3 regions of the Enterobacter nematophilus genome follow, and region 1 is predicted to be linked to each of the others. Evidence: predicted binding sites of a transcription regulator. Region 1 holds the regulator's gene; each other region holds the start of a gene.
What was found. Region 1 encodes PurR, which represses purine synthesis genes. Its sites were predicted from a motif close to CANGCAAACGTTTGCNTG; they were not measured.

Region 2: the regulator PurR is predicted to act here: its motif matches at 2,054-2,071, upstream of OSH03_RS16370 (nucleoside-specific channel-forming protein Tsx).
Region 3: the regulator PurR is predicted to act here: its motif matches at 4,486-4,503, upstream of carA (glutamine-hydrolyzing carbamoyl-phosphate synthase small subunit).

Annotation. Positions count from the first base shown of each region.
Region 1 covers NZ_JAPKNE010000001.1:570,803-581,225, forward strand. The annotation lists gene OSH03_RS02645 (C40 family peptidase) at 315-1,088, shown strand; gene sodB (superoxide dismutase [Fe]) at 1,211-1,792, shown strand; gene OSH03_RS02655 (MFS transporter) at 1,830-2,996, opposite strand; gene cydH (cytochrome bd-I oxidase subunit CydH) at 3,160-3,249, opposite strand; gene purR (HTH-type transcriptional repressor PurR) at 3,547-4,572, shown strand; gene punR (DNA-binding transcriptional activator PunR) at 4,590-5,501, opposite strand; gene punC (purine nucleoside transporter PunC) at 5,616-6,815, shown strand; gene cfa (cyclopropane fatty acyl phospholipid synthase) at 7,114-8,262, shown strand; gene OSH03_RS02685 (riboflavin synthase subunit alpha) at 8,293-8,934, opposite strand; gene mdtK (MdtK family multidrug efflux MATE transporter) at 9,160-10,423, shown strand, end outside.
Region 2 covers NZ_JAPKNE010000006.1:134,044-144,466, reverse strand. The annotation lists gene ribD (bifunctional diaminohydroxyphosphoribosylaminopyrimidine deaminase/5-amino-6-(5-phosphoribosylamino)uracil reductase RibD) at 1-793, opposite strand, end outside; gene nrdR (transcriptional regulator NrdR) at 798-1,247, opposite strand; gene OSH03_RS16375 (SadB/YajI family lipoprotein) at 1,401-1,940, shown strand; gene OSH03_RS16370 (nucleoside-specific channel-forming protein Tsx) at 2,210-3,094, shown strand; gene OSH03_RS16365 (helix-turn-helix transcriptional regulator) at 3,215-3,895, opposite strand; gene OSH03_RS16360 (VOC family protein) at 3,910-4,275, opposite strand; gene secF (protein translocase subunit SecF) at 4,417-5,388, opposite strand; gene secD (protein translocase subunit SecD) at 5,399-7,246, opposite strand; gene yajC (preprotein translocase subunit YajC) at 7,274-7,606, opposite strand; gene tgt (tRNA guanosine(34) transglycosylase Tgt) at 7,629-8,756, opposite strand; gene queA (tRNA preQ1(34) S-adenosylmethionine ribosyltransferase-isomerase QueA) at 8,812-9,882, opposite strand; gene acpH (ACP phosphodiesterase) at 9,975-10,423, shown strand, end outside.
Region 3 covers NZ_JAPKNE010000004.1:191,166-201,588, forward strand. The annotation lists gene carB (carbamoyl-phosphate synthase large subunit) at 1-3,100, opposite strand, end outside; gene carA (glutamine-hydrolyzing carbamoyl-phosphate synthase small subunit) at 3,119-4,267, opposite strand; gene dapB (4-hydroxy-tetrahydrodipicolinate reductase) at 4,722-5,543, opposite strand; gene OSH03_RS13420 (LacI family DNA-binding transcriptional regulator) at 5,676-6,683, opposite strand; gene OSH03_RS13425 (class I mannose-6-phosphate isomerase) at 6,871-8,613, shown strand; gene OSH03_RS13430 (PTS sugar transporter subunit IIA) at 8,616-9,044, shown strand; gene OSH03_RS13435 (PTS sugar transporter subunit IIB) at 9,055-9,549, shown strand; gene OSH03_RS13440 (PTS mannose/fructose/sorbose/N-acetylgalactosamine transporter subunit IIC) at 9,560-10,357, shown strand; gene OSH03_RS13445 (PTS system mannose/fructose/sorbose family transporter subunit IID) at 10,357-10,423, shown strand, end outside.

The DNA.
Region 1 (10,423 bases):
ACGGCAGTAGTCTGACATTGTAGCGGGTCAGGCTGGCATCGGAAAATAACATTTTCGTCACGTTTATATATTTTACCCCGACTCCACAAAAGTTGCATTGCAAATGACGTTTACCCCGTCGCTCGTCAGGGTTTTGCTTAGGGAGTGAACAATTGTGCGACAGAACGATGAATTTTTTTGCACTTGCTAACGAAACACGTTTTTAGATTGAAAAATGCTATTAACTTCTCGGGTTTTTATGGATTAGAATCGACGGGCTTTGTAAATCACACGCGGGTATTATTGATGACCTGCATATATCAGGGGACTGCCCAGTGGCGCGGATAACTAAAATCTCGATCACGCTCTGTGCTTTACTGTTTACATCACTCACATTAACGCCAGCGGCAAACGCCTCTCAGCAGGCGCGGCAATCTGCTGTACAAAAAAGCCATCTGGTAAAAGCCACAGAACGTAAGAAAAAAACCACCACGAAGAACGTCAAGAAAAAATCTACCGCTCAGACTAAACAAACCGCTTCCAGCAAAACGAAAACAAAATCTTCCCGCACTACCCGCACCGCCAAAAATAAAGCTTCGCAGACCGCCGCTAACCTCGTTACAGAAAAATGCATTCCCCGTAAAGGCCATAAAGCAAAATGCACGAAGGTAACGAAGCTGGCGGACGTGCATAAAGTGCGTGTGCAAAAAGCGCAAAAAACCGCGATGAATAAACTGATGGGGCAGATTGGCAAACCTTATCGCTGGGGCGGAAGTTCACCGCGTACCGGTTTCGACTGCAGCGGCCTCGTCTATTACGCCTATAAAGATCTGGTTAAATTCCGTATTCCACGTACCGCCAATGAGATGTATCACCTGCGCGATGCGTCGCCGGTTAACCGGGGTGAGCTGGAAAACGGCGATCTGGTCTTCTTCCGCACGCAGGGTCGCGGTACGGCTGACCACGTGGGCGTCTATGTCGGCAACGGGAAATTCATCCAGTCTCCGCGCAGCGGTCAGGACATTCAGATCACCTCGCTCAGCGAAGATTACTGGGTACGTCACTACGTTGGCGCGCGTCGCGTCATGACGCCAAAAACCATTCGTTAATCCCTGCCCTGCCGCATCGGCGGCAGGGTAAGTTCCTCTTTTGCATACCCTTTCAATTTGCTATCCTGTCCTTGTTGTCTGTAGGGTTATTGGCAACACAAAATACAATAAGGAGAGAAGCAATGTCGTTCGAATTACCTGCACTACCGTATGCAAAAGACGCCCTGGCACCGCACATTTCTGCGGAAACCCTGGAATATCACTACGGCAAGCATCATCAGACGTACGTCACTAACCTGAACAACCTCATCAAGGGCACCGGTTTTGAAGGCAAAACGCTGGAAGAGATCGTTCGCAGCTCAGAGGGTGGCGTTTTTAACAACGCGGCTCAGGTGTGGAACCACACTTTCTACTGGCACTGCCTGGCGCCGAATGCCGGCGGCGAACCTGCCGGTGAACTGGCAGCCGCCATCAACGCCGCCTTTGGCAGCTTTGCGGAGTTTAAAGCGAAGTTTACCGATGCAGCCATCAAGAACTTCGGTTCTGGCTGGACGTGGCTGGTAAAAGAGGCGGATGGCAAACTGGCTATCGTATCCACGTCTAACGCGGGCACCCCGCTGACCACCAGCGCTACGCCGCTGATGACCGTGGACGTGTGGGAGCATGCTTACTACATTGATTACCGCAACGCGCGCCCGAACTATCTGGAGCACTTCTGGGCTCTGGTTAACTGGGACTTTGTCGCGAAGAACTTCGCCGCGTAAGAGACACGCAGAAGGGGCAACCCTTCTGCGTTTTTGCTTATTCAGCCGTGCAAACCGCTTCAGGCTGTTTACGGCCGGACATCATCACCAGCAGCAGGCCAAGCGCGGCAATAATCGCCCCCATCACCGGCACAAAACTGTACCCCAGACCGCCTGAAATCACGGCGCCTCCGGCGGCGGCACCCAGCGCATTGCCGAGATTGAACGCCCCGATATTTACGGAAGACGAGAGGCCCGGCGCCTCATGGGCGACGCGCATCACGCGCATCTGCAGCGGCGGCACCACGGCAAAGGTAGCGGCTCCCCAGACGACCATCGCAATCGCCGCGCCGAACTCATTCCGCGCCAGCCACGGGATAGCGACCATAATGACAATCAGCAGAGTTAAAAAGCCCTTCAGCGTGCCGCTCACGGAACGGTCGGCAAATTTCCCGCCGAGATAGTTGCCAATCGAGAAGCCGACGCCAATCAGCACCAGCATCGCGGTAACGAAGAGAGGCGTTGCGTGGGTGATATCGTGCAGCACCGGTGAAATATAGGTGTAGAGGGTAAACATCGCCCCTGCCCCCAGCACCGTGGTGAGCAGCGCGGAGAGTACCTGCGGGCGCATCAGCACCGCCAGCTCTTTACGCACTTCCGGACGTTCTCCGGCGCTGCCTTTCGGCAGGGAGAAGAACAACGCCACCATCGCGACCACGCCCAGCCCGGCCGTTGCCAGGAAAGACATACGCCAGCCGATCGCTTCACCCAGCCAGGTCGCCGCCGGTACGCCGCCGATGTTGGCAATCGTCAGCCCCATAAACATGGTCGCCACGGCGCTTGCCTGCTTGTGTTTTGGCACCACGCTTGCGGCCACGACCGATCCCAGCCCAAAGAAGGCACCGTGGTTGAGGCTGGTCAGAATGCGAGACAGCATCAGGGTAGTGTAGTCCGGCGAAATGGCCGAAAGCACGTTGCCCAGGGTGAAAATCGCCATCAGGAAAATCAGCGCATTGCGGCGCGCGCGGTGCGAAAGCAGAAGCGTCATCAGCGGCGCCCCCACCATCACGCCGATGGCGTAGGCGCTGATTAACATCCCGGCGGCCGGGATCGAGACGTCCACGCCCCGGGCGATTACAGGCAGTAACCCCATCGGGGAGAATTCAGTGGTGCCAATCCCAAAAGCGCCAATCGCCAGGGCCAGCAGGGGAAAATTGATTTTCATGCGTCAACTCCGGATGCCGTGTCATGTAGTGACACAGAACAAAGAAGCGGAAAGCATGACATCAATCACAAAAAATGAGAAGTTAACAAAATGGCAAAAGATTTTTGCCAGGGAAGTAACAATCGGGACGTTCGGGAGGGAGAAGGCTCTCCCCCCGCGTAAATCAGTGCAGCGCAGCCGTCAGGCCAGCCGCCACAATCAGCGCCAGCACAATAACGGTGGTGAACAGCGAAAACTTCAGATCGGAACTCATCAATTTTTCTCCTTTTAATCCCCCCACGAAAAGTGAGCTTGCTCATTTTTGCACAGTTTACGTCAAAAATCTTCCATGATTTAAGCTGATAAACACTTTACCTCTTCCCCTTTTCATCAAGATAGGCCAAAATTCCACGCTAAATTTATTAGCGTACCGGCCATTGACCCCCTCCTGACGTCCCGTGTCGTTTTCCCGGCGTGCCGCAATCCAAAATTGCGTGATAAGGGTGAGAGAAGGCAAACGTTTACCTTCAAGTTTTTCAGGAGCTTAGGATATGGTCTGGAGTGACATTTAATGGCAACAATTAAAGACGTAGCAAAACGCGCAAACGTTTCCACTACAACCGTATCACATGTAATTAACAAAACCCGCTTTGTGGCGGAAGAGACGCGCAACGCCGTCTGGGCAGCAATTAAAGAGCTGCACTACTCCCCGAGCGCGGTTGCGCGCAGCCTCAAGGTTAACCACACCAAGTCTATTGGTCTGCTGGCGACCAGCAGCGAAGCGGCCTATTTTGCCGAGATCATTGAAGCGGTAGAGAAAAACTGCTTCCAGAAAGGCTATACCCTGATTCTGGGCAACGCCTGGAACAGCATTGAAAAACAGCGCGCCTACCTGTCGATGATGGCGCAAAAGCGCGTGGATGGCCTGCTGGTGATGTGCTCCGAGTACCCGGAATCCGTGCTGTCGATGCTGGAAGAGTATCGCCATATCCCTATGGTGGTGATGGACTGGGGCGAAGCGCGCGCCGACTTCACGGACTCCGTCATCGATAACGCCTTCGAAGGCGGTTATATGGCGGGCCGTTATCTGATCGAACGCGGCCACCGCGAGATTGGCGTGATCCCGGGCCCGCTGGAACGCAACACCGGCGCTGGCCGCCTGGCCGGCTTTATGAAAGCGATGGAAGAAGCGCTGATTACCGTGCCGGAAAACTGGATCGTGCAGGGTGACTTCGAGCCGGAATCAGGCTACCGCGCGATGCAGCAGATCGTCTCTCAGCCGCACCGTCCAACCGCCGTCTTCTGCGGGGGGGACATCATGGCAATGGGCGCGCTCTGCGCTGCCGACGAGCTGGGCCTGCGCGTCCCGCAGGATATTTCCGTGATCGGGTATGACAACGTGCGCAACGCGCGCTTCTTCACGCCAGCGCTGACCACCATTCACCAGCCGAAAGATTCGCTGGGTGAAACCGCCTTCAATATGCTGCTGGACAGGATCGTCAACAAGCGTGAAGAGTCGCAGTCCATTGAAGTTCACCCTCGCCTCATCGAACGCCGTTCCGTTGCGGACGGTCCGTTCCGCGACTATCGTCGTTAATCTCATTGCGGAGCCAGTCAGTCTGGCTCCCGCAGCCACTCCCGGTTAAGCGTTTCGCTGTCCCCCAGATAATCCAGAAGCCAGGCCATGGCGGGCGAGACATCATTTTGTTGCCAGGTGAGGCAGCAGGCCGCATCCGGGAACGGATTCTCCAGCGTCAGTTCAACCCACTCGCCGGTGTCGATGCGCGGACGCGCAAAATGAACGGGTACCATCGCGACGCAGAGCCCGGCGCTGAGGCACGTCGCCGACGATTCCCAGTCAGGGGCCACCACCCGCCGCTGGTTATCTAAAAGCCAGGTAATACGCTTGGGCAGAGAGCGGGAGGTATCCTCCAGCACCAGCGACGGCCAGCTGCGCAGCGTATCGTCGCTCAGCGGCCCTTCCATCTTCGCCAGCGGATGATCGCTTGCCACCACGCATTTCCAGCTCAGCATGCCCATATCGCGAAAGGCGTAACGTCCACCGACCGGGATCGCCTGGGTCGCACCAATCGCCATCTCTGCCCTGCCGTCCGCCAGCGCATCCCAGACGCCGTTGAACACCTCCTGCGAGACCCGCAGCTCGACATCCGAAAAATGACGATAGAAGTCGACGATCATCTGCCGGGTGCGTTCGGGCTTAACGATGTTATCCACCGCGATGGAAAGGTGTCCCCGCCAGCCGTTCGCGATCTGCTGGCACTGCTCGCGGGTGATCTGCATTTTTTTGATAACAGAACGCCCTTCCTTCAAAAACCACGCCCCTGCGGGCGTTAATTCCACATCACGATGCCGCCGTTCAAACAGCGGAACCGCCAGCCACTCCTCAAGCTGTCGCACCGTATAGCTGATGGCCGAAGGGACGCGGTGCAACTCCTGCGCCGCCCCGCTAAAGCTGCCGTTACGCGCGACAGCATCGACCACTTCAAGAGAATAATCTGACCACATTTTCTGCCTGCAAAAAATTTGAATGCACCCGCCAAATATTAGCGTTTCACAAGCGGCTTTGCACTCCCTACACTCAGCGCCAACGTATACCTGCCTCCTCAGGAGAATAAAACAGTGCAACCCAGGAAAGGTTTTTTAGTCTGGCTCGGCGGCTTAAGCGTGCTGGGCTTTTTGGCCACCGATATGTACCTGCCGGCTTTCGCCGCCATGCAGGAAGATTTGCAAACCCCTGCCGCCGCCATCAGCGCCAGCCTGAGTTTGTTCCTCGCCGGTTTTGCCTTCGCGCAGCTGCTCTGGGGACCGCTCTCGGATCGCTTTGGGCGTAAACCGGTGTTGCTGCTGGGGCTGGCCATTTTTGCCGTGGGCTGCCTGGGGATGCTATGGGTGCGCGATGCCACCTGGCTGCTGGTGCTGCGGTTTGTTCAGGCGGTCGGCGTCTGTGCCGCGGCCGTGACCTGGCAGGCGCTGGTCACCGACTACTACCCGGCAAACCGCACAAACCGTATTTTCGCCACCATTATGCCGCTGGTGGGGCTCTCACCGGCCCTCGCCCCGCTGCTGGGCAGCTGGATCCTCGCGCATTTCGACTGGCAGGCCATCTTCGCCACGCTGTTTGCCATTACGCTGGTGCTGATGCTGCCGGCGTTCGCCCTCAAGCCCGCGCATAAAAAAGAGGCGCACGCAGACGCGAAGCCGATTACCTTCACCTCCCTGCTGAGCGCTAAGGCGTATCGCGGCAACGTTCTGATCTATGCCGCCTGCTCGGCGAGCTTCTTCGCGTGGCTGACCGGGTCGCCCTTTATTCTGCACGATATGGGCTACAGCCCGGCGGCCATTGGCCTGAGCTACGTTCCGCAGACCATCGCGTTCCTGGTTGGCGGTTACGGCTGTCGCGCGGCGCTGCAAAAATGGGAAGGTCAGCAGATGCTGCCGTGGCTGCTGGTGCTCTATGCGCTGAGCGTCATCGGCACCTGGGCCGTTGGCTTTATTCCGGGCGCAGGTCTGGCCGAAATATTGATTCCATTCTGCGTGATGGCCATCGCGAACGGGGCGATCTACCCTATCGTTGTGGCGCAGGCGCTGCGTCCGTTCCCGCAGGCGACAGGCCGCGCGGCTGCGCTGCAGAACACCCTGCAGCTGGGGCTGTGCTTCCTGGCAAGCCTGGTGGTCTCCGCGCTGATTGCCACGCCGCTGCTGACGACGACCAGCGTGATGCTGGTCACCGTCGCGCTGGCGGCGTTGGGTTATCGCATGCAGGCCGCCGCGCAGCGCGCGCAGGATAAGAGCACGCAGGTGGAAACCTCGCATGCCTAATCGCGCCAGAAACTATGTTAATTTTCAGTGATTAGGTTGCTAAGAATTTTCTATTGAATCACCAAATTTTGAGGCCTATACTAAATTTGGCTCGATTAAATACGATAAATATTAAGTGTTAACGGGAGCCGGAGCGCTCCCGTTTTACCATGGAAGGCATTTCGGCAAGGGTTATCTCCCTTCCTCTGTTCTACGTCGGATACTAGCCTCGCGGTATTTACCGTGAGATTTCTCACAAACCAAAAAAAGCGTCTACGCTGTTTTAAGGTTCTGATCACAGTAGGGTGATGGAGAAGCTATGAGTTCATCGTGTATAGAAGAAGTCAGCGTTCCGGACGATAACTGGTCCCGGATCGTCAGTGAACTGTTGGGACGTGCGGGCATTACAATTAATGGCTCATCCCCCTCCGATCCTCAGGTTAAACATCCCGATTTTTTTAAACGCGTGTTGCGGGAAGGTTCGTTAGGCCTGGGAGAAAGCTATATGGACGGCTGGTGGGAGTGCGAACGGCTGGATACTTTTTTCGCCAGCGTGCTGCGTGCCGGTCTGGAAAAACAGCTCCCCCGCAATCTAAAAGACACCCTGCGTGTCGCCTCTGCCCGTCTGTTTAACCTGCAAAGTAAAAAACGCGCCTGGATCGTCGGCAAAGAGCATTACGATCTCGGCAACGATCTGTTCAGCCGCATGCTGGACCCCTTCATGCAATACTCCTGCGCCTACTGGAAAGAGGCGTCGACGCTTGAAGAGGCTCAGCAGGCCAAGCTGCGCCTGATAAGCGAGAAATTGCAGCTTCAGCCCGGCATGCGCGTGCTGGATATCGGCTGCGGCTGGGGCGGGCTGGCCTATTTTATGGCGAAGCACTACGGCGTTAGCGTGGTCGGCGTCACCATTTCAGCTGAACAACAAAAAATGGCGCAGGCGCGCTGCCAGGGGCTGGATGTTGATATCCGGCTGCAGGATTACCGTGACCTGAACGAACAGTTTGACCGCATCGTTTCCGTGGGCATGTTTGAGCACGTCGGGCCGAAAAACTACGACACCTATTTCGAGGTGGTTGACCGTAATCTGACACCGGACGGCATCTTCCTGCTGCACACCATCGGCTCTAAGCGGACCGACAATAACGTCGACCCGTGGATCAACAAATACATCTTTCCGAATGGCTGTTTACCGTCCGTACGCCAGATTGCCAACGCCAGCGAATCCCATTTCGTAATGGAAGACTGGCATAACTTCGGCGCGGATTATGACACCACGTTAATGGCGTGGCATGCACGTTTTCAGGAAGCCTGGCCTGAAATTGCGGACAACTATTCTGAACGATTCAAGCGGATGTTTAGCTATTATCTGAACGCCTGCGCGGGGGCGTTTCGCGCGCGCGATATTCAGCTCTGGCAGGTTGTTTTCAGCCGTGGGATTGAACACGGATTGCGGGTCGCACGCTAAAAAAATAACCCCGGCCAGCCGGGGTTATTTTTATTCTTCTTCTACAGCGTTAATTATTGCGGCTTCTTTTGCGGCCAGCACGCGCTCAACGGTATCGACAACCGCCTGGGTTTGCGGATCGATTTCGATATTCACGCGATGCCCCAGTTTTTTCGAACCCAGCGTGGTGCGCTGCAGCGTCTCGGGAATTAAATGCACGCAAAAACGGGTTGGCGTCACTTCTCCCACCGTCAGACTAATCCCATCAATGCCAATAAACCCTTTATAGAGGATGTATTTCATTAATGACGGATCCTGCACTTTAAACCAGATTTGACGGTTATTTTCCGACGTCACGATTTTCGCCACTTCGGCGGTGGTCATGATGTGTCCGGACATCAGATGGCCGCCAATCTCATCGCTGAACTTCGCCGCCCGCTCAACGTTGACGGTGTCCCCCACCACCAGCTCGCCCAGGTTGGTAATACGCAGCGTCTCTTTCATTAAATCAAAGCTAATCTGGTTGCCATTAATTTCGGTGACGGTCAGGCAGCAGCCGTTATGAGCAACCGAGGCGCCGGTTTCAATGCCATCAAGCATATATTCCGGCAGCTCTACAACATGAGTACGAAAATTAGGTTTTTCATCAATGGACACCAATTTGGCGGTGCCCTGCACAATACCAGTAAACATGCTTACAACTCCTGTTTTTTCCGGACGGTGGTGACACCGTTTAATCCCACCACAATAACAGTTGGAAAAACAGGTTGCCAGCGGAGCGCATTTTCTGGCGATTTTTTCACTAGATAAATAGCTAAAGCCCGCTACAATAGCTGGCACCCCCCTGCATTTTCTTCTTGCTGCCAGTTACGGCGGCTTTTTTAGTCTCTCATATAACTACAAAATAAAGGTGTTCACGTGCAGAAGTACATGAATGAAGCGCGCCAGTTATTGGCACTGGCTATACCAGTGATCGTCGCGCAGGTGGCCCAGACCGCAATGGGATTTGTGGATACGGTAATGGCGGGTGGCTACAGCGCCACCGATATGGCGGCCGTTGCCATCGGCACGTCAATCTGGCTGCCGGCCATCCTGTTCGGCCACGGTCTGCTGCTCGCCCTCACGCCGGTTATCGCTCAGCTTAATGGCTCGGGTCGTCGCGAGCGTATTGCCCATCAGGTCCGCCAGGGTTTCTGGCTGGCAGGGTTTGTTTCCGTGCTGATTATGGTCGTGCTCTGGAACGCGGGCCATATCATCCGCGCTATGCACAATATTGACCCGGCGCTGGCAGATAAAGCCGTGGGCTATCTGCGCGCCCTGCTCTGGGGTGCGCCTGGCTACCTCTTCTTCCAGGTGGCACGTAACCAGTGTGAAGGACTGGCGAAAACCAAGCCCGGCATGGTGATGGGCTTTATCGGCCTGCTGGTGAATATTCCAGTGAACTATGTCTTTATCTACGGTCATTTCGGCATGCCGGAGCTGGGCGGCGTCGGCTGCGGCGTGGCGACGGCTGCGGTTTACTGGGTAATGTTCTTCAGTATGATCGCCTATGTGAAACGCGCCCGTTCAATGCGCGATATTCGCAACGCAAACAAATTCAGCACGCCTGACTGGAGCATCATGACGCGTCTGGTACAGCTAGGCTTGCCGATCGCGCTGGCCCTGTTCTTTGAGGTGACGCTCTTTGCCGTGGTTGCCCTGCTGGTCTCCCCGCTGGGGATTGTTAACGTCGCCGGACACCAGATTGCGCTCAACTTTAGCTCCCTGATGTTCGTCCTGCCGATGTCGCTCGCGGCGGCGGTGACGATTCGCGTTGGCTTCCGCCTGGGACAGGGCTCCACCCTGGATGCGCAAACGGCCGCCAGGACCGGGCTGGGCGTCGGCGTCTGTATGGCCATCTGTACGGCGCTGTTCACGGTGGCGCTGCGCGAGCAAATCGCCCTGCTCTATAACGACAACCCGGACGTGGTGGCGCTGGCCTCGCACCTGATGCTGCTGGCTGCGGTGTATCAGATTTCTGACTCCATCCAGGTGATTGGCAGCGGCGTATTGCGCGGATATAAAGACACGCGTTCGATCTTCTTTATTACCTTTATCGCCTACTGGGTGCTGGGTCTGCCGGCTGGCTACGTGTTGGCGCTGACCGATCTGGTCGTTGATCGCATGGGGCCAGCCGGATTCT
Region 2 (10,423 bases), on a different contig from region 1:
CCGGCCACTCGCGCGAATCTTCTTTGGTGCGCGCAATCCAGGTTTCACCCGGCTGCTGGACGATGCGGTGCTCCGGCGTCACGCGGTTCTGGCTATCAATGATAATACGCAGCGGCTGGCGCAGGTTCTCCTGCGGATAAAGCGCCTGGGTATCGGCATTCAGTTCGTTCCAGCGCACGGTCATGGCCGGATCGTCAGCGAGAACCGTTTCACTGCTGGTGAGGATAGCATGGCTTTGCGCGCGCAGGCGTTGCACATCGCGCCTTGCCTGCGGCGAGGTGATCCACTGGCTTTCACCGTTTGCCATCGCCGTACGGCCGTCCAGCGAGGCGCCCAGCTTGAGCTGAATGTACGGAAAACCGGTGCGCATGCGCTTCAGGAAGCCTTTATTCAGGGCTTCCGCATCCTGCATCATCAGCCCATGGCTGACGTCGATCCCTTCCTGCTGCAGGCGGTACAGACCGCGCCCGGCCACCTGCGGATTCGGATCCTGCATCGATGCCACCACGCGAGCCACGCCCGCCGCGATCAGCGCTTCGCAGCACGGCGGCGTCCGCCCGTGGTGGCTGCAGGGCTCAAGCGTCACATAGGCGGTGGCACCGCGCGCCTTCTCACCGGCCATGCGCAGCGCATGGACCTCCGCATGCGGCTCGCCTGCGCGATAGTGAAACCCTTCCCCCACGATCTCGCCATCTTTCACGATAACGCACCCGACGTTCGGGTTGGGATGAGTGGTAAAACGACCGCGCTGCGCCAGCTTCATGGCTCGCGCCATGTAAATCTCATCCTGCATGAGCTTAATCCTGTAAGCGGGCGATCTCTTCGCCAAACTCTTTGATATCTTCGAAACTGCGGTAGACAGAGGCGAAGCGGATATAGGCGACCTTGTCGAGCTTTTTCAGCTGCTCCATCACCAGGTTGCCGATCATTTTGCTCGGCACTTCACGCTCACCCAGGCCACGCAGGTAAGATTTAATATGGTTTAACGCCATTTCAACGTCATCCGCGCTGACGGGCCGTTTTTCGAGGGCCTTCAGCATTCCGCTGCGCAGTTTCTCTTCGTTAAACGGCTCGCGCACATCGTTACTTTTTACCACGCGCGGCATTACCAGCTCTGCAACCTCAAAGGTCGTGAAACGCTCGTTGCACACCAGACACTGCCGACGACGGCGCACTGAAGACCCTTCGCCCACAAGGCGAGAGTCGATGACTTTGGTATCCACAGCGGAGCAGAATGGGCAATGCATACGGTATCCCTGTTATCTGGTTAACTGATTTTCATTTTACCCTGATCTGGCCTGACAACAAAGGAAGAGCTTTTTTGAGACAAAGGATCTATGTCTGGCGGTACGTTGCTGGCTACCATTATGGGGATCCGTTATTTCAAGGAAATAAACGCTATGACAAGACGTTATCTGAGAATTTTACTGGTGGGGAGCCTCTTCACCCTCAGTGCCTGTGCACAGCAAACCGAAGTCCGCCAGATGAAACAAAGCGTGAATACGCTTAACACGGCGATGGACAAACTGAACAAAGAAACGGTGAAGATCACCCAGCAAAACGCGCTGAACGTTAAATCCACCAGCGGGGTATATCTGCTGCCGGGGGCAAACACGCCTGCCCTGCTTAACAGCCAGATCGGCACGCTGAAAATGTCGCTGGTGAACGTGGCGGCGAACGCGGATGGTACGCGCGCAACATTGCGTATTCACGGCGAATCTAACGATCCGCTGCCCGCCTTCAGCGGCACCGTAGAGTGGGGCCAGATCCAGGGCACCACGGAGAGCTACCAGGAGGTGAACGTGAAGAATCAGCTTTTCACCGCTCCGGCCAGCGTGTTAGCGCCAAGCGATGTGGATATTCCCCTTCAGCTAAGCGGCCTATCCCCCGAGCAGCTAGGCTTTATCCGCATTCACGATATCCAACCCGCCGCGCAATAATCCCTCCTTTTGAGCGGAGTGAAATGTCACTCCGCTAACATTTACATTTCGTATGGATTGGCAACAGAAATGATTGCCGCTACAATCCCGGCCGTTTAAAGTACGCAAACGTGAACGCAATCGATTACGCGCGTGAGAGATATGTGAAACAACACATATTTTTGTGAGCAGGGATTCCTATAATAGGCACCGCAGAAACACGAAATATTTAGAAACGCAATTCGCGCATTTTTCACTCCCGGAAGGGAATTTCAATCAGTGGCATGATTATGAAAAAAACATTACTCGCAGCCGGTGCAGTTCTGGCACTGTCCTCCTCTTTCACTGTTAACGCAGCGGAAAACGAGAAACCACAATACCTCTCCGACTGGTGGCACCAGAGCGTTAACGTGGTAGGCAGCTACCACACCCGTTTCGGACCACAGATCCGCAACGATACCTACCTGGAATACGAAGCGTTCGCCAAGAAAGACTGGTTTGATTTCTACGGCTATATGGATGCACCTGTATTCTTCGGTGGTAACACCGATGCGAAAGGTATCTGGAACCACGGTTCCCCACTGTTCATGGAGATCGAACCGCGCTTCTCCATCGACAAGCTGACCGGTACCAGCCTGGCGTTTGGTCCGTTTAAAGAGTGGTACTTCGCGAACAACTATATCTACGACATGGGCCGCAATAAATCCGGTCGTCAGAGCACCTGGTATATGGGTCTGGGTACCGACATCGACACCGGCCTGCCAATGAGCCTGTCCCTGAACGTGTACGCGAAATACCAGTGGCAGAACTACGGCGCTGCGAATGAAAACGAGTGGGACGGCTACCGTTTCAAAGTGAAATACTTTGTGCCAATTACCCAGCTGTGGGGCGGTAATCTGAGCTACATCGGCTTCACCAACTTTGACTGGGGTTCAGACCTGGGCGACGACGATTTCCGTGACCTGAACGGCAAGAAAGCGCGTACCAACGATTCCATCGCCTCCAGCCACATCCTGGCGCTGAACTACGATCACTGGCACTACTCTGTAGTTGCGCGTTACTGGCACAACGGTGGCCAGTGGAACGACGACGCGAGCCTGAACTTCGGTAACGGCGACTTCAGCGTCCGTTCTACCGGCTGGGGTGGTTACCTGGTCGTGGGTTATAACTTCTAATCAGTGCGGGACCGTGCGGGCTGATGCCCTCACCCTGACCCTCTCCCACAGGGAGAGGGAACAAACACTAAAAACGGCAATAGACATTGCCGTTTTGCTTTTACCTCGCCACCCGGCTTTTTACTGCTTAACTTTCCGCAAAAAATCCGCCAAAGACCTGTCCGCACTCTCGCTGAACCGCCTCTCCGTCATCACTATATTGAGACACCGGTCGAGCCGGAAACAGCGATAATCATCGCGCCGTTCACACCACGCCGCCAGCAGCCAGCGCTCCCCCCAGAAAAACAGCCCCAGCGGCTGCACCTCACGCTTTGAGAGCTGACCGGCTTCATCACGATAATGCAGCGCCAGCACGCGCTGGGCGGAAATCGCCTGATGGATCATGTCAAAATCGCTGCGGGAGTGGCTTTGCATGCAGAATTCCGGGGCGTAGATCCGCGTCTGCTCCGCCTTCCGGCGGCTCTCCTCGGGCAGGATAGCCAGCACCTTTTCCTGGGCCGACTCCAGCTCGCGCGACAGCGATTCCCCACCCCAGGTTTTGAGCAGGCGAATCGCGACCATCAGCGCCTCGGACTCCTTATTTGTCAGCATCAGCGGCGGCAGGTCAAAGCCCGACATGAGGCGATATCCGCTTCCCGCCTCGCCCTCCACCGGCACGCCGGAAAGCGACAGGTCGCGGATATCGCGGTAGACCGTGCGCTCGGACACGCCAAGCCGCTCCGCCAGATGCGCTGCCGTTGTCAGACGCCTGCCCCGCAGGATCTGCACAATCTGAAACAAACGGTCAGCGCGTCGGGTCATAACGTCATTCGCTCTCAGGCAGGTTGATGAAGGCCGACGCGGTTACCCTCGCTGTCGGTAAACAGTGCGATAGTGCCGATACCGTGCGGCAGTTCCAGCGGGCCAAACACGCACTCGCCGCCCGCAGAGGCAATGCGATCGAGCGTGGCCGCCAGGTTGTCAGTATGCAGGTAAATAATAGCGCCCTGCAAAGACGGCGTAACGCCGTCAAATTTTGCCAGCGCCCCCCCGGTATACGGATCCTCATGCGGGAAAACCGCCAGTTCAGCCACGTCCATTTTCTCGCGACGCAGCGCGAGCTGCATCACCGGCTCATAAAATTTGATGGCGCGATCCATATCCGAGACCGGAATTTCAAACCAGTTAATTACGCTTTTCATACATCCTCCTGCCTGTTGTTTGGGTTCAGAAGGAGTCTACGGCAGGGCTCCTGACAGCATACTGTCAGGAGTGTTTGTCAGGAGCAGATAAAAAAATCCCGGCCAAAAGACCGGGATTCCGATAACGCGCTAAACGTCGCCTTACGGCAGAATGGACGGCTGATCCGCCCCTTCTTTCTCGACTTTCTGCTGGAGCAGGTGCTCGCGCTTCATGCCCAGTTTCAGTGCCAGGGCTGACGCGACGTAGATTGACGACGCTGTACCGATGGAGACACCGATCAGCATGGTCAGCGAGAAGCCTTCCAGCACCGGGCCACCGAACAGGAACAGCATCAGGATCACCATTAAGGTGGTACCGGATGTGATCAAGGTACGGTGCAGCGTCTGGGTCAACGACACGTTAAAGATTTCGTACGGCGTGCCGCGACGGATCTTACGGAAGTTTTCACGGATACGGTCAGATACCACGATACTGTCGTTCAGTGAGTAACCGATTACGGACATCAGGGATGCCACGATGGTCAGGTCAATCTCAATGTGGAACAGAGACAGTATGCCCATGGTGATCACCACGTCGTGCGCCAGGGCGATAACCACACCGGCCGCCAGTCGCCACTCAAAGCGGAAACCAACGTAAACCAGGATGGAGATCAGCGCCACCAGCAGCGCCATGGCGCCGGTTTGCGCCAGGTCCGCACCCACGCTCGGGCCGACGAACTCAATACGCTTGACCGCCGCGCTCTGGCTGGTGGTCTCGTTAATGACCTGTACGACCTTGCTGCCCAGCTCCTGGCTGCCGTTGGCATCGTGCACCGGCGGCATACGCACCATGATGTCGCGGCTGCTGCCGAAGTTCTGCAGCAGCGGCTCTTCAAAGCCCGCTTTCTGCAGAGACAGGCGCATCTGGTCCATATCGACCGGTTTTTCCAGGGAGATCTCGATGACCGTACCACCGGTGAAATCCAGCCCCCAGTTAAAGCCTTTCACGCCCATAACGATGATGGACAGAATCAGCAGTAAGCCTGAAATGCCGAAGGCCCAGTAGTCCCAGCGCATAAAGTCCCAGACTTTACGGCCGTGGTTCAATTGTTCAACAGTATATTCCTGTGCCACAACGCACTCCTCAGATAGACAGCTTTTTGACGCGCTTGCCGCCGTACAGCAGGTTCACGATGGCACGGGTGCCGACAATAGCGGTAAACATTGACGTTGCGACACCGATACCGGTGGTAATCGCAAAGCCTTTGATCGCGCCAGTACCCACTGCATACAGGATAAGAACCTTAATCAGTGTTGTTACGTTCGCATCGAAGATGGAGCTGAACGCGCCTTTATAGCCTTCGTCAATCGCCTGCTGAACAGAGCGACCGTTGCTCAACTCTTCTTTTATACGCTCGTTAATCAGTACGTTGGCGTCGACCGCCACCGCAAGGGTCAGAACGATACCCGCAATCCCCGGCATGGTCAGCGTCGCCCCCGGCAGCAGGGACATAATGCCGATGATCAGCACCAGGTTCGCAATCAGCGCGGAGGTCGCAATCAGACCAAACTTCTTATAGAAGAAGATCATGAAGAGGATAGAGACAGCCAGACCGGCCAGACACGCTTCCAGACCCTGCTGGATGTTTTGCATACCCAGAGTTGGACCAATGGTACGTTCTTCAACAATCTGAATTGGCGCAATCAGCGCACCAGCACGCAGCAGCAGCGAGAGCTGACGCGCTTCGTTCGGGTTGTTAATACCGGTAATACGGAAGCTGTTACCCAGACGAGACTGGATGTTGGCGATGTTAATCACCTCTTCCTCTTTCACCAGCACAGCACGGCCGTTTGCATCTTTCTTACCGCTGTCTTTGTACTCCACGAACAGGGTCGCCATCGGTTTGCCGATGTTGTCCTTGGTGAAGTTAGACATGATGTTACCACCCGCGCTATCCAGCGAGATGTTAACCTGCGGCTGGTTGTACTCATCCTGGCTTGAAGTGGAGTCGGTGATGTGGTCACCGGTCAGGATCACGCGTTTGTACAGCACAACCGGCTGACCTTCGCGGGTCTGTTTCACTTCGGAGTCACCCGGAATACGGCCAGACGCCGCGGCGGACTGATCGACATTAGAGTTTACCAGACGGAATTCCAGCGTCGCGGTCGCACCGAGGATCTCCTTAGCACGCGCGGTATCCTGGATACCCGGCAGTTCAACCACGATACGGTCAGCACCCTGACGCTGTACCAGCGGCTCAGCTACGCCCAGCTGGTTCACACGGTTACGCAGAATGTTGATGTTCTGCTGAACGGCATATTCACGCGCTTCTTTCAGACGCGCATCGGTCATCACCGCGCGCAGTTGGTTGCTGCCCTGAGAGGTGATCACCAGGTCACGGTGACGTTGGGTCAGGTAATCTACAGCCTGATCGCGCGCCGCGCTGTCGCGGAACGTGATGCTCATGCCGTAGTTATCTTCTTTACGCACGGTAGTGTATGGGATGCCTTTGTCGCGCAGATCGCTGCGCAGGCTGTCGATATTCTGTTCCTGCAGCTTGCCGAGCGCGGTATCCATATCCACTTCCATCAGGAAGTGAACGCCGCCACGCAGGTCAAGACCCAGCTTCATTGGCTCTGCGTTCAGCGCAGCCAGCCAGCGAGGGGTTGCAGGAGCAAGGTTAAGCGCCACGACATATTTGTCACCCAGCACGCCCATCAGCGCTTCGCGAGCGCGGAGCTGCGTGTCGGTGGTGTCGAAGCGAGCAAGAATTGCACCCTCTTCCAGAGCCACAGACTTAGCGGTAATTTTTTCTTCTTGTAACGTTTTCTGGACCTGGATCAGCGTTTGCTCACTGGCGGCGACACCGCGCGCGCCAGTGATTTGAACAGCCGGATCCTCACCATACAGGTTGGGAAGCGCGTACAGCAGGCCGACGATAATCACGACGACCAGCATGATGTACTTCCACAAAGGATAACGGTTTAACACGGCAGTTCCCTTTGGGAAAAGTTGGGATTACAGCGCCTTCATGGTGCCTTTCGGCAGAACGGCAGCTACGAAGTCACGTTTGATAACCACTTCAGTGGTGTCGTTCAGGGCGATAGCAATGTAGCCGCTTTCAGCCACTTTGGTTACGCGACCGACCAGGCCACCGTTGGTCAGCACTTCATCGCCTTTCGCGATGGAGTCCATCAGCTTTTTGTGCTCTTTGGTACGCTTCTGCTGTGGGCGCAGGATCATGAAGTAGAAGATCAGACCGAACACAACCAGCATCAGGATCAGAGACATCGGGCTGCCCTGCGCCGGAGCACCTGTTGCCGCTACCGCATCAGAAATAAAAAAGCTCATTCAAATTCCCTCATTATTAATATTAATCAACGTTCAACGGTGGAACATCCCGCCCCTGACGTTGGTAAAAATCGGTCACGAAGCTCTCTAATTTACCCTCTTCGATAGCCTTGCGTAAACCAGACATTAAGCGCTGATAGTAGCGAAGATTATGAATCGTATTGAGACGCGCGCCCAAAATCTCGTTACAGCGATCGAGATGATGCAGATACGCGCGAGAATAATTGCGACAGGTATAGCAATCGCACTCGGAATCGAGCGGGCTGGTGTCACTCTTATGCTTCGCGTTACGGATTTTCACCACGCCATCGGTAACGAACAGATGGCCGTTACGCGCGTTGCGGGTTGGCATCACGCAGTCGAACATATCAATGCCGCGACGTACGCCTTCCACCAGATCTTCGGGTTTACCCACACCCATCAGGTATCGTGGTTTATCCGCCGGGATTTGCGGGCAGACGTGCTCCAGAATGCGGTGCATGTCTTCCTTCGGCTCACCCACAGCCAAACCGCCGACAGCGTAGCCATCAAAGCCTATCTCTACCAGACCTTTAACAGAGATATCGCGTAAATCTTCGTAAACGCTGCCCTGAATGATGCCAAACAGCGCATTTTTGTTCTGCAGGGAGTCAAAACGGTCGCGGCTGCGCTTCGCCCAGCGCAGAGACATCTCCATAGAGCGTTTCGCGTAGTCCCACTCTGCCGGGTATGGCGTACATTCGTCGAAGATCATTACGATGTCAGAGCCGAGATCGTACTGAATCTCCATCGACTTTTCTGGATCGAGGAAAATCGGATCGCCGTTGATCGGGTTACGGAAGTGTACGCCCTGCTCGGTGATCTTGCGGATATCGCCAAGGCTGAAGACCTGGAAGCCGCCGGAGTCGGTCAGGATCGGGCCTTTCCACTGCATAAAATCGTGCAGATCGCCGTGGAGCTTCATGATCTCCTGACCCGGGCGCAGCCACAGGTGGAAGGTATTGCCGAGGATAATCTGTGCGCCAGTGGCTTCAACTTCTTCCGGCGTCATCCCTTTTACGGTGCCGTACGTGCCCACAGGCATAAACGCGGGGGTTTCCACCACGCCGCGATCAAACACCAGGCGACCGCGACGCGCGCGGCCATCGGTGGTATCGAGTTCAAATTTCATTTTTATTCCTCTGTGCCAGAAAAACAGTCCAACACATTATTCCGGTGCCGCGGACTTATTCCCCGACACGCTCATTCAAAGCCAGCGGATTGTACGTGATAAACATCGCGTCCCCGTAGCTAAAAAAGCGATATTTTTGTTCTACCGCAGACTTGTAGGCATTCATCGTATGCTGATAACCCGCAAACGCGGAAACCAGCATAATCAGCGTCGATTCAGGCAGATGGAAGTTGGTCACCAGCGCGTCAATCACTTTGTACTGATAGCCCGGGTAGATAAAGATCTGCGTATCGCCAAAGAACGGCTCGATCAAACCGTTTTTCGCCGCCTGCGCGGCGCTCTCCAGTGAGCGCACGGACGTCGTACCGACGGCCACGACGCGGCTACCGCGCGCTTTCGCCGCCAGCACCGCGTCCACAACATCCTGAGGCACTTCGGCATACTCGGAGTGCATGATGTGGTCTTCAATGCTGTCCACGCGCACCGGCTGGAAGGTGCCCGCGCCGACGTGCAGCGTCACAAACGCCATCTCCACGCCCTTCGCGCGCAGTTTTTCCAGCAGCGGTTCATCAAAGTGCAGGCCCGCGGTCGGCGCCGCGACCGCGCCAGGCTTCTGGCTGTAGACGGTCTGGTACAGCTCGCGGTCGGCCTCTTCGTCCGGGCGCTCAATGTACGGCGGCAGCGGCATATGGCCGATGGCGTTCAGGATGTCGAGCACCGTGCGCTCGTCGTCGAACGCCACCTCGAACAGCGCGTCGTGGCGCGCGGTCATGGTCGCCTTGATGCTTTCGTCATCGCCCAGCAGCAGCTCCGCGCCCGGCTTCGGTGCCTTAGAGGCGCGAATATGTGCCAGAATACGTTTATCATCGAGCATACGTTCAACCAGCACTTCAATCTTGCCGCCGCTGGCCTTACGGCCAAACAGGCGCGCCGGGATCACGCGGGTATTGTTAAAGACCAGCAGATCGCCAGGGTTGAGCTTGTCGAGCAAATCGGTGAAAGTACCGTGCGTCAGCTCGCCCGTTGGCCCATCCAGTGACAGTAAGCGACAGCTGCTGCGCTCAGGCATGGGATAGTGAGCAATCAGGGATTCAGGTAGTTCAAAGGAGAAATCGGCGACGCGCATGACGTATACTCGTGACTTAAAAACAGGCGGCATAGTCTAGTGCTCACACCCTTTTGCTGCAACAACTAGCCGCCACTGGACAAATAAAACGCATGAATTTTCTCGCTCACCTGCATCTGGCACACCTCGCTGACAGCTCCCTTTCCGGCAATTTGCTGGCCGATTTCGTGCGCGGCAACCCCGCTGAAGCGTATTCCCCCGAGGTTGTCGACGGGATTTTTATGCACCGCCGCATTGATGTCATCACCGATAACCTGCCCGAGGTGACGGAAGCAAAAGCGTGGTTTCGCCCTGAAACGCGCCGCGTTGCGCCGATCACGCTCGACGTGATGTGGGACCACTTCCTGTCTCGTCACTGGGAACAGCTCTCGCCGGAGATGCCGTTGCCGGCGTTTGTGCGCTACGCCCGCCAGCAGGTGTCGATAATTCTGCCCGACTCGCCGCCGCGCTTTGTGAATCTGAATAACTACCTGTGGTCGGAGCGCTGGCTGGAGCGTTATCGCGAGATGGACTTTATCCAGAATGTCTTGAATGGGATGGC
Region 3 (10,423 bases), on a different contig from region 1:
GCGCGCTGCGGCGAATCAGCTTGGAGTCTTCAATCGCCTGGCGGCCTGCGGTGGTGTTGATGATGTAGGTGTACTCGCCATTCTTGATGCGGTCCTGAATGTGCGGACGACCTTCATGCACTTTGTTCACCAGGCGCGGGTTAATACCCGCTTCACCCAGCACAATCGCCGTACCGTGGGTTGCGTCCAGCTCGAAGCCCTGTTTCAGCAGCTTAGCGGCCAGGTCAACCACGCGCTCTTTGTCGCCTTCACGAACGGAGAGCAGCGCCCGGCCTGATTTTCTCATGGTAGAGCTGCTGCCCAGCTGCGCCTTCGCAAACGCTTCTGCGAAGGTGCGGCCTACGCCCATCACTTCCCCTGTAGAGCGCATTTCAGGCCCTAACAGCGGGTCAACGCCCGGGAATTTGTTGAACGGCAGCACCACTTCTTTCACCGAGTAGTACGGCGGGATGATCTCTTTTGTCACGCCCTGCTGAGCCAGCGTCTGGCCTGCCATCACGCGCGCAGCCACTTTCGCCAGCGGAATACCGGTCGCTTTAGAGACGAACGGTACGGTACGCGCCGCACGCGGGTTCACCTCAATCAGGTAGACTTCGTTATCTTTCACCGCGAACTGGACGTTCATCAGGCCGCGAACCTGCAGCTCGAAGGCCAGCTTCTGCACCTGCTGGCGCATCACGTCCTGAATTTCCTGGCTCAGGGTGTACGCTGGCAGAGAACACGCGGAGTCACCGGAGTGAACGCCCGCCTGCTCGATGTGCTCCATGATGCCGCCAATCAGCACCATTTCGCCGTCGCAGATGGCGTCTACGTCCACTTCTACCGCGTCATCGAGGAAGCGGTCGAGCAGCACTGGCGCATCGTTGGAGACGCTCACCGCGGTCTGGAAGTAGCGACGCAGGTCGGCTTCGTCATAGACGATTTCCATCGCGCGGCCGCCCAGCACGTAGGATGGACGCACCACCAGCGGATAGCCAATCTCTTTCGCCTTCTCGACAGCCTGTTCGATGGCAGTCACGGTGGCGTTCGCCGGCTGTTTCAGCTTCAGACGGTCAACCGCCTGCTGGAAACGCTCGCGGTCTTCCGCACGGTCAATCGCATCCGGGCTGGTGCCGATAACCGGCACGCCTGCCGCTTCCAGCGCGCGCGCCAGCTTCAGCGGGGTCTGGCCGCCGTACTGCACGATAACGCCTTTTGGCTTCTCGATGCGCACGATTTCCAGCACGTCTTCCAGGGTAACCGGCTCGAAGTAGAGACGGTCAGAGGTGTCGTAGTCGGTAGAAACGGTTTCCGGGTTACAGTTGACCATGATGGTCTCGTACCCGTCTTCGCGCAGCGCCAGCGAAGCGTGCACGCAGCAGTAGTCGAACTCGATGCCCTGGCCGATACGGTTTGGACCGCCGCCCAGCACCATAATCTTGTCGCGGTCGACGGACGGGTTCGCTTCGCACTCGTCTTCATAGGTGGAGTACATGTACGCGGTGTCGGTCGAGAACTCTGCCGCACAGGTGTCCACGCGCTTGTAAACCGGGTGCAGGTCATACTGGTCGCGCAGCTTGCGGATTTCCGCTTCGCGAACGCCCGCCAGCTTAGCCAGACGTGCATCGGCAAAGCCTTTGCGCTTCAGCATGCGCAGGAAGTCTGCGTCCAGGCCGTTGATGCCCAGTTCTGCCACTTTCTCTTCCAGACGCACCAGCTCTTCAATCTGCACCAGGAACCAGCGGTCGATGTTGGTCAGGTTGAACACGCCGTCGACGGACAGGCCAGCACGGAAGGCATCGGCGATGTACCAGATGCGCTCTGCGCCCGCGTCTTTCAGCTCGCGGCGGATTTTGGTCAGCGCTTCCGGGTCGTCCAGACTCACTTTCGGGTCGAAGCCGGTCGCGCCCACTTCCAGCCCGCGCAGCGCTTTCTGCAGGGATTCCTGCTGGGTGCGGCCAATCGCCATCACTTCCCCGACGGATTTCATCTGGGTGGTCAGACGGTCGTTCGCGCCGGCGAATTTCTCGAAGTTAAAGCGAGGAATTTTGGTCACAACGTAGTCGATGGACGGCTCGAAGGACGCAGGGGTGCGCCCGCCGGTGATATCGTTCATCAGCTCGTCGAGGGTATAACCCACCGCCAGCTTCGCCGCCACTTTCGCAATCGGGAAGCCGGTCGCTTTAGAGGCCAGCGCGGAGGAACGGGACACGCGCGGGTTCATTTCGATAACAATCAGGCGGCCGGTTTTCGGGTTCACGGAGAACTGCACGTTAGAACCGCCGGTTTCCACGCCGATTTCACGCAGTACCGCCATCGAGGCGTTACGCATGATTTGATACTCTTTGTCGGTCAGCGTCTGGGCTGGCGCAACGGTGATGGAGTCGCCGGTGTGGATACCCATCGCATCGAAGTTTTCGATGGAGCAAACGATGATGCAGTTGTCGTTTTTATCACGCACCACTTCCATCTCGTACTCTTTCCAGCCAATCAGCGATTCATCAATCAGCAGCTCTTTGGTTGGGGAGAGATCCAGACCGCGCTCGCAAATTTCTTCGAACTCTTCGCGGTTGTAGGCGATACCGCCACCGGTGCCGCCCATGGTGAACGATGGACGGATGATGCACGGATAACCCACTTCAGCCGCAACGGCCAGCGCCTCTTCCATGTTGTGCGCGATACCGGAACGCGCGGTGTCGAGGCCGATTTTCTTCATCGCCACGTCAAAGCGGCGACGGTCTTCTGCTTTATCAATCGCGTCGGCGGTCGCACCAATCATGGTCACGCCGAACTCGGCCAGTACGCCCTGACGCTCCAGTTCCAGCGCACAGTTCAGCGCCGTCTGGCCGCCCATGGTCGGCAGTACCGCATCCGGGCGCTCTTTCTCGATGATTTTACGCACCACTTCCCAGTGAATCGGCTCGATGTAGGTCGCATCGGCCATTTCCGGGTCGGTCATGATGGTTGCCGGGTTAGAGTTTACCAGGATAACGCGGTAACCCTCTTCGCGCAGGGCTTTACACGCCTGCGCGCCGGAGTAGTCGAATTCGCAGGCCTGGCCGATGACGATCGGGCCAGCGCCAAGGATCAGGATGCTTTTTATGTCTGTACGTTTTGGCATGGTCTTCTCGGCTCCTGATTATTTTGCGGTCTTACGGTATTGCTCGATAAGTTCGATGAAGTGATCGAACAGTGGCGCGGCGTCGTGCGGGCCCGGGCTGGCTTCCGGGTGTCCCTGGAAGCTGAACGCTGGCTTATCGGTACGGTGGATACCCTGCAGGGTGCCATCGAACAGTGATTTGTGCGTCACGCGCAGGTTAGCCGGCATAGAGGCTTCATCGACGGCAAAGCCGTGGTTCTGCGCGGTAATCATCACCGTGTTGTTATCGATGTCTTTCACCGGGTGGTTCCCACCGTGGTGGCCGAACTTCATCTTCACGGTGTTCGCACCGCTCGCCAGCGCCAGCAGCTGATGGCCGAGGCAGATGCCGAATACCGGGATGTCGGTTTCCAGGAAGGACTTGATGGCGGCGATGGCGTAATCGCACGGTGCCGGGTCGCCTGGGCCGTTAGAGAGGAAGATGCCGTCCGGGTTCATCTTCAGCACCTCTTCAGCGGAGGTTTTCGCCGGTACCACCGTCAGGCGGCAGCCGCGGTCAACCAGCATGCGCAGAATGTTGCGCTTGGCGCCGAAATCGTAGGCCACCACGTGGAACGGCAGCTCGCTCTCTGTTTTCGCTTCCGGCAGGTCGCCTTCCAGCGTCCAGCTCCCCTGCGTCCAGCTGTAGGCTTCCGCGGTCGTCACTTCTTTCGCCAGGTCCATGCCGTTCAGGCCCGGGAAGGCTTTCGCTTTTTCCAGCGCCAGCGTCGCATCGAGGTTATCACCCGCGATGATGCAGCCGTTCTGTGCACCCTTCTCGCGCAGCAGACGCGTCAGCTTACGGGTATCGATATCGGCAATCGCCACGATGTTATGGCGCTTCAGGTAAGAAGAGAGGTCTTCAGTATTGCGGAAGTTGCTGGCAATCAGCGGCAGGTCGCGAATGACCAGGCCTTGCGCATGTACCTGAGAAGACTCTTCGTCAGCCGCGTTGGTGCCGACATTGCCGATATGAGGATAAGTAAGAGTAACGATTTGGCGAGAATAGGAAGGATCAGTGAGGATTTCTTGATAACCGGTCATTGAAGTATTGAAAACGACTTCCCCAACCGCCGAACCCGTTGCCCCTATGGCCCGACCGATAAACTGGGTTCCGTCTTCCAGAACCAATAGCGCTGACTTAATCAAAACACCCTCCAGAGAATATTCACTCACTTTATTTGCATATTAATTCATGACTATGTCATAGATCAATGCAAATGTGTTGCCAGCGGATTTTTGGCAAACGGCGGCATTCTGGAGATTTGGTGGGTAAAAGTCAACTTAAAACGGATATTTTGTTTAGTCTTTTGCAAGTCTGGCGAGAAGAATGAAGCTTAACCGACAAAAAGATCAGGTAAATCACTGCAGAAAACGCTTGCGCGCCTGGTTTAATGGTAAATACGGCGCAGGAGCTTTAAAAAGTGGACCGTATGGTCAAAATTTACATTTCGGCAACGGATAATCGTGACAAGAGTGAAGTTTTAAACTTCTTTATATTAAAAACACAATAAAGAAGCTAAAATAAGAGGGCAATAAAATATTGCCCTATGCAATCAAACAATTACGACTGCAATAACCACATCACGATGGGTAATAATGCTTACAAATTGTTGAGATCCAGCACATCTCGCATATCAAAAAGACCGTTTTCCTTGTTTTTTAACCACAAAGCGGAGCGCACGGCACCGTTGGCGAACGTCATTCGGCTTGAGGCTTTATGTGTAATCTCAACGCGTTCGCCAATATCGGCGAACATCGCCGTATGTTCGCCGACGATGTCACCCGCACGCACCGTCGCGAAACCAATGGTGCCCGGCACGCGTTCGCCGGTGTGACCTTCGCGGGCATAGACCGCGCAGTCTTTTAAATCTTTATCGAGTGCATGAGCAATCGCTTCGCCCATTGCCAGCGCCGTGCCTGATGGCGCATCAACCTTATAGCGGTGGTGGGCCTCGACAATTTCAATGTCGGTATAGTCGCCCATCACCTTCGCTGCTTTCTCTAGCAGCTTGAGCATGACGTTAACGCCCACGCTAAAGTTCGCCGCGAAGACAATCGCGATCTCTTTTGATGCATCCTGGATGGCCTGCTTGCCCGCGTCGTCAAAACCGGTGGTGCCGATGACCATTCCCTTGCCGTGCTGGCGGCAAAATGCCAGATGCGTCAGCGTTCCTTCCGGGCGGGTAAAGTCGATAAACACATCGAAGTCATCTTTAACCGCGTCAAGGCTGCTCTGAACGGTAACGCCCGTCTTTCCCGCGCCCGCCAGCTCACCTGCGTCGGCCCCCAAAAGCGATGAGCCTTCACGCTCCAGCGCCGCGCCCAGCGCCACGCCATCCATCTGAAGTGCCGCCTGAATCAGCTGGCGGCCCATACGTCCACCCGCGCCCGCAATGGCGACACGGATCTGTGCATCATGCATAGTTATTCTCTTACGTTAAAATGATGTAAATCGTTTTCAGATTAACCAGCCTTTGCGAAGGCTGCCACAGAAAACGCCAATAATTAGAATTTAATGATAAACAGGGAGAGATATCAGTTAAAGACATGATCGTCAGCGAAAACCGCATGATTCCCGCACCACCAGCGCAGGCGGCAGGATGATCCGTTTGGCGGGCTCGTCATTGCCCTGTATGCGGCTGTACAGTAACTCCCCCGCTTTACGGCCAATCTCTTTAGCCGCCACCGATACGGTGGTCAGCGCCGGCTGCACCAGAGCCGCTTCGGTAATATCATCGAAGCCGACCAGCGCGAAATCATGCCCCGGTTCGCGCCCCATCTTGCGTAAACTCTGCATCACCCCAAGTGCCACAATATCCTGATAGCAAATCGCAGCGCTGATGTTTGGATGCTCAAGCAGTAACATCTCCGCGACGCGAGCGCCGTCGCTTTGGCTGGCCTGCGAAGTCCTGATCCAGGCAGGATTCGGCGTCACGCCGTATTCCAGCAGCTTGCTGGTAAAGCCACCGATACGCTGCGCCCGCGAACCCGAGTTCTGGCTACCTCCGATAAACGCAATATTCCGATGCCCCATTCTGAGCAGGTGTTCTGTCGCCGTCTGCGTACCTAAAAAGTTGTCCGTGCCGACAAAATCAAAATCCGCATCGTCCAGCGGGCGCACAACCATGATCGCCGGAATATTGCGCCGCTTAAGCCCATCAAAAAAAGCCTGTGGCGTTTCACGAGCCGCACAAAGCACCATGCCGCCAACGTTATTGCGCATCAGCGAATCGACAAATTTTTGCTGTCGCTCTGCGGACTCCTCACTGTTCGCCAGAAAAAGCATCAGCTCGTGGCGCTCCATTTCATGACTGAGCCCTGCCGTCATCTCCCCGTAAAAAGGGTTGGTGATATCGTGCAATAGCAGTCCGACCTGATTGCTTCTGCGGTTACGCAAATTGGCTGCCGTCTGGTTATAGACATAGCCCGTTTCATCCAGCGCCTTTAGCACGCGCGCACGCGTATTTTGCGAAATGCGGCCTTTATTACACAGCACCATTGAGACCGTTGCCGTTGACACGCCAGCGCGTTTCGCGACGTCTGCGAGTGTAATTCCCGTCATGCTGTCTCCTTCCATTTCATTACAGATTAATCGAATAACCTGTTTTTTGCATTTTTCCCTGTGAGTCTCTTCACATTACCGCCACCGATCGGGATTGCATTGCTATTTATGGCGGGTTAATCGCGTTAACCACACTTCTCAAACACGGTTAATCGAATAACCTTAAATAACGATTCTGGAGGATGAAATGACAACTTACGACAAATTCCCCACGGTGACGATAGAGGGTTATGACGACAGCGCCTGGCAAGGTTGGGAGGATATTACCCGCGTTCTTGCCGCCAAAACCCAGCAGCGAAGCCGCACTGTCCTGGTGATTGACTGCTATCCGGGCGTGCGCCTGAACGAGCTTGAAGAGAATGTGCTGCCGCGGTTACGCCCGGCGCTAACGGTCAATGCCGGGCAGGCGCGACAGGATGAGCCCGCCATCCATGAAATGCTGGCGCGCAACCTCACCGACGATCGCGTTTTTGGCGTACTCTCCTGCCACCAGCTCGCTGAATTTTTTGACCCCGCGCGTCTGGAGGCACAGCAAACTCAGGTAAGCCAGTGTGCCGAGGGGCTGATTGTGATTTACGGCCCCGGCGCGGCGCTTATTCACCCTGGTGATGTTCTGGTATACGCCGATCTTCCGCGCTGGGAGATCCAACAGCGTATGCGCAGCGGTGAGATGGGGAACTGGGGTGCAGAGAATCAGCATGAGGATATGCTTCGTCGCTACAAGCGGGCTTTTTTTGTTGAATGGCGCGTCTTCGACCGTCACAAAACACCGCTGCTCAGGCGCACCGACTTTTTACTGGATACGACACAGGCAAACCAGCCCGCGATGGTCAGCGGCGAGGCCCTTCGTGCCGGGCTTAAGCAGACCACCACTCAGCCTTTTCGCGTAGCGCCATTTTTCGATCCCGGCGTCTGGGGCGGCCAGTGGATGAAACAGCAATTCGATCTCGATCCCTCTGCACCCAATTACGCATGGTGTTTTGACTGCGTGCCCGAGGAGAACAGCCTGTTATTGCGTTTTGGCGCAGTGCGGATCGAGATCCCCTCTCAGGATCTGGTCTTGCTTGAGCCTCGCGCTCTGCTGGGCGAGAAGGTTCACGCGCGTTTCGGCGCGGAGTTCCCGATCCGTTTTGATTTCCTCGATACCATTGGCGGCCAGAACCTGAGTTTCCAGGTCCATCCGGTTACGGAATACATCCAGCAGCAGTTCGGGATGCACTACACCCAGGATGAGAGCTATTACATTCTGGAAGCCGAGCCGGGCGCCGTGGTCTATCTGGGCACCAAAACCGGCACCGAACCGGAGGCCATGATGGGCGATCTCAGGCGCGCGGGCCGTGGTGAAAAAAACTTTGATGACGCCCGCTTCGTTAATCAGATCCCGGCGAAAAAACACGACCATTTCCTGATCCCCGCCGGTACGGTGCACTGTTCTGGCGCGGGCACCATGGTGCTGGAGATCAGCGCCACGCCGTATATCTTCACCTTCAAGCTTTGGGACTGGGGCCGTCTGGGGCTGGATGGCCTGCCGCGTCCGGTCCATCTGAACCATGGCGAGAAGGTGATCGACTGGCAACGAGACACGCAGTGGGTCCATCAACATCTGGTGAATCAGTTCGAACCTATCGCGGAAGGAAACGGCTGGCGTGAAGAACGCACCGGCCTGCACGAGCGTGAATTTATCGAAACCCGCCGCCACTGGTTTAGCGAGCCCGTTGTGCATCACACCAATGGCGGCGTGAACGTGCTGAATCTGGTAGAGGGCGACGAAGCGATCGTCGACAGCCCTACCGGCGCTTTCGAACCATTTGTCGTCCATTACGCCGAAACCTGCATCATTCCGGCAAACGTGGGGAAATACCGTATTTCCCCCTCAACCAATGCTTCCGGGCAGGCGCTGGCGACCATCAAAGCCTGGGTAAGGAGCTAACGATGATTCATTTTATTGTCGCGACCCACGGCCCGCTTGCCGCCGCGCTGCTGGAAAGCGGCCGGATGGTGTACGGCGACCTTCCCGGCGTACAGGCCGTGTGTCTGACCGAGCAGGCGGGGATTGAGGGCTTCCGGCGCGACTTCAGCGCCGCGCTGGAAGCCGCAAGCGTGGATGCCGACGGCGTGCTGGTGCTGTGCGATATGCAAAGCGGCACGCCGTGGAACGTGGCCTGCGAGTCTGCATTTAATCCACTCACGCAGCCGCCGGTCGCCGCGGTGGCGGGCGTCAATTTCCCGATGCTGCTGCAAACCGACGAGGTAATGACGGCATGCGACGTTCATCATGCTGCCGCAAAGCTTATCAATCTCACCCTGCCGACGCTGGTACAGGCGAAACCGGTAGATACCGCACAGACAGACGATTTTTAAGGAGCCGCATATGAGTATTTCTTTTGTACGCATTGACGACCGCGTGATCCACGGGCAGCTCATCACGCGCTGGGCCAGGGAGTTGCCCTGTGACGGTATCGTTGCCATTGACGATGCCGTCGCGGCCGATCCGCTGCTGTCGTCGGTCATGAAAGGCGCTGTTTCTGACACCAGAGTGTGGCTGTTCGATACGGCAACGGCCATTGAAAAACTGCCAAAAGTGATTGCCAGCGAAAAGCGCTATTTTGTAATTGGCAAATCGCCCGTCACGCTGCAGCGCATAGAGCAGGCAGGCATTAGCCTGAAAAACAGCAACGGGAAAATAAACGTAGGGCCGATGAGCGCCCGGGCGAACACGGTCACCATAGGCCCGAATCAGTCAGTAACGGCCGAGGAAGCCTCGGCCTTCGAGTGGCTAACCGGGCAGGGGCACGCGATTGAATTTCGCCTGGTTCCCGATGCCAGTTTTTATAGCTGGCAGGACGCCAGACAGAAGCTGAAATAAGGAGCAGACCATGATTATCGAAGCGGCTTTAATTGGCCTGCTCTGCTACCTGGGCGCCCTCAGCAGCCCGTGGCTCTTAGGGCTGACTGGCGGATGGTATCTTATTTCCCGCCCGCTCATCTCAGGAATGCTGGTTGGCCTGATACTGGGCGATATCAAAACCGGGATTATGATTGGCGTAGCGGTGCAGGCGGTGTATATCGCGATGGTGACCCCTGGCGGCTCGATGCCGGCAGATTTAAACTTTGTGGCGTATCCGGCCATTGCGCTCGGGATACTTTCCGGTAAAGGACCTGAAGTCGCCGTCGCGCTGGCAGCAACCATTGGTATTGCCGGAACCATTCTCTTTAATGCGATGATGGTACTGAACTCATTCTGGAACCATCGTGCGGATGTGGCGCTGGAAAACGGCGACGAGCGCGGGATCTACCTCAACAGCGCCATCTGGCCGCAGGCGATGAACTTTGTTCTGCGCTTTGTGCCTACCTTTATCGCCGTCTTTTTCGGCGCGCAGTACATCAGCGGCTTTATGGACAGCCTGCCGCGTATCGTGCTCTCCACCATGAACGTGCTGGGCGGCATCCTGCCCGCCGTCGGTATTGCCATCCTGCTTAAGCAGATCATCAAAAGCTATACCATGCTCATCTACTTCCTGGTGGGCTTCGTCTGCATCGTGTTCCTGAAGCTCAATATGGTTGCGCTGGTGATCGTGGGTGCCCTGCTGGCGCTGATTCATTACAACTATAAACCCGAAGCACCGCAGGCCGCGACTTCAGCCCCAGTACCCGACGACGAGGATGAATTCTGATGGAAGAACGTAAACTTACCCGCAAGGATCTGCGCCGCTGCTGGCGGGCGTGGATGATGCACAACC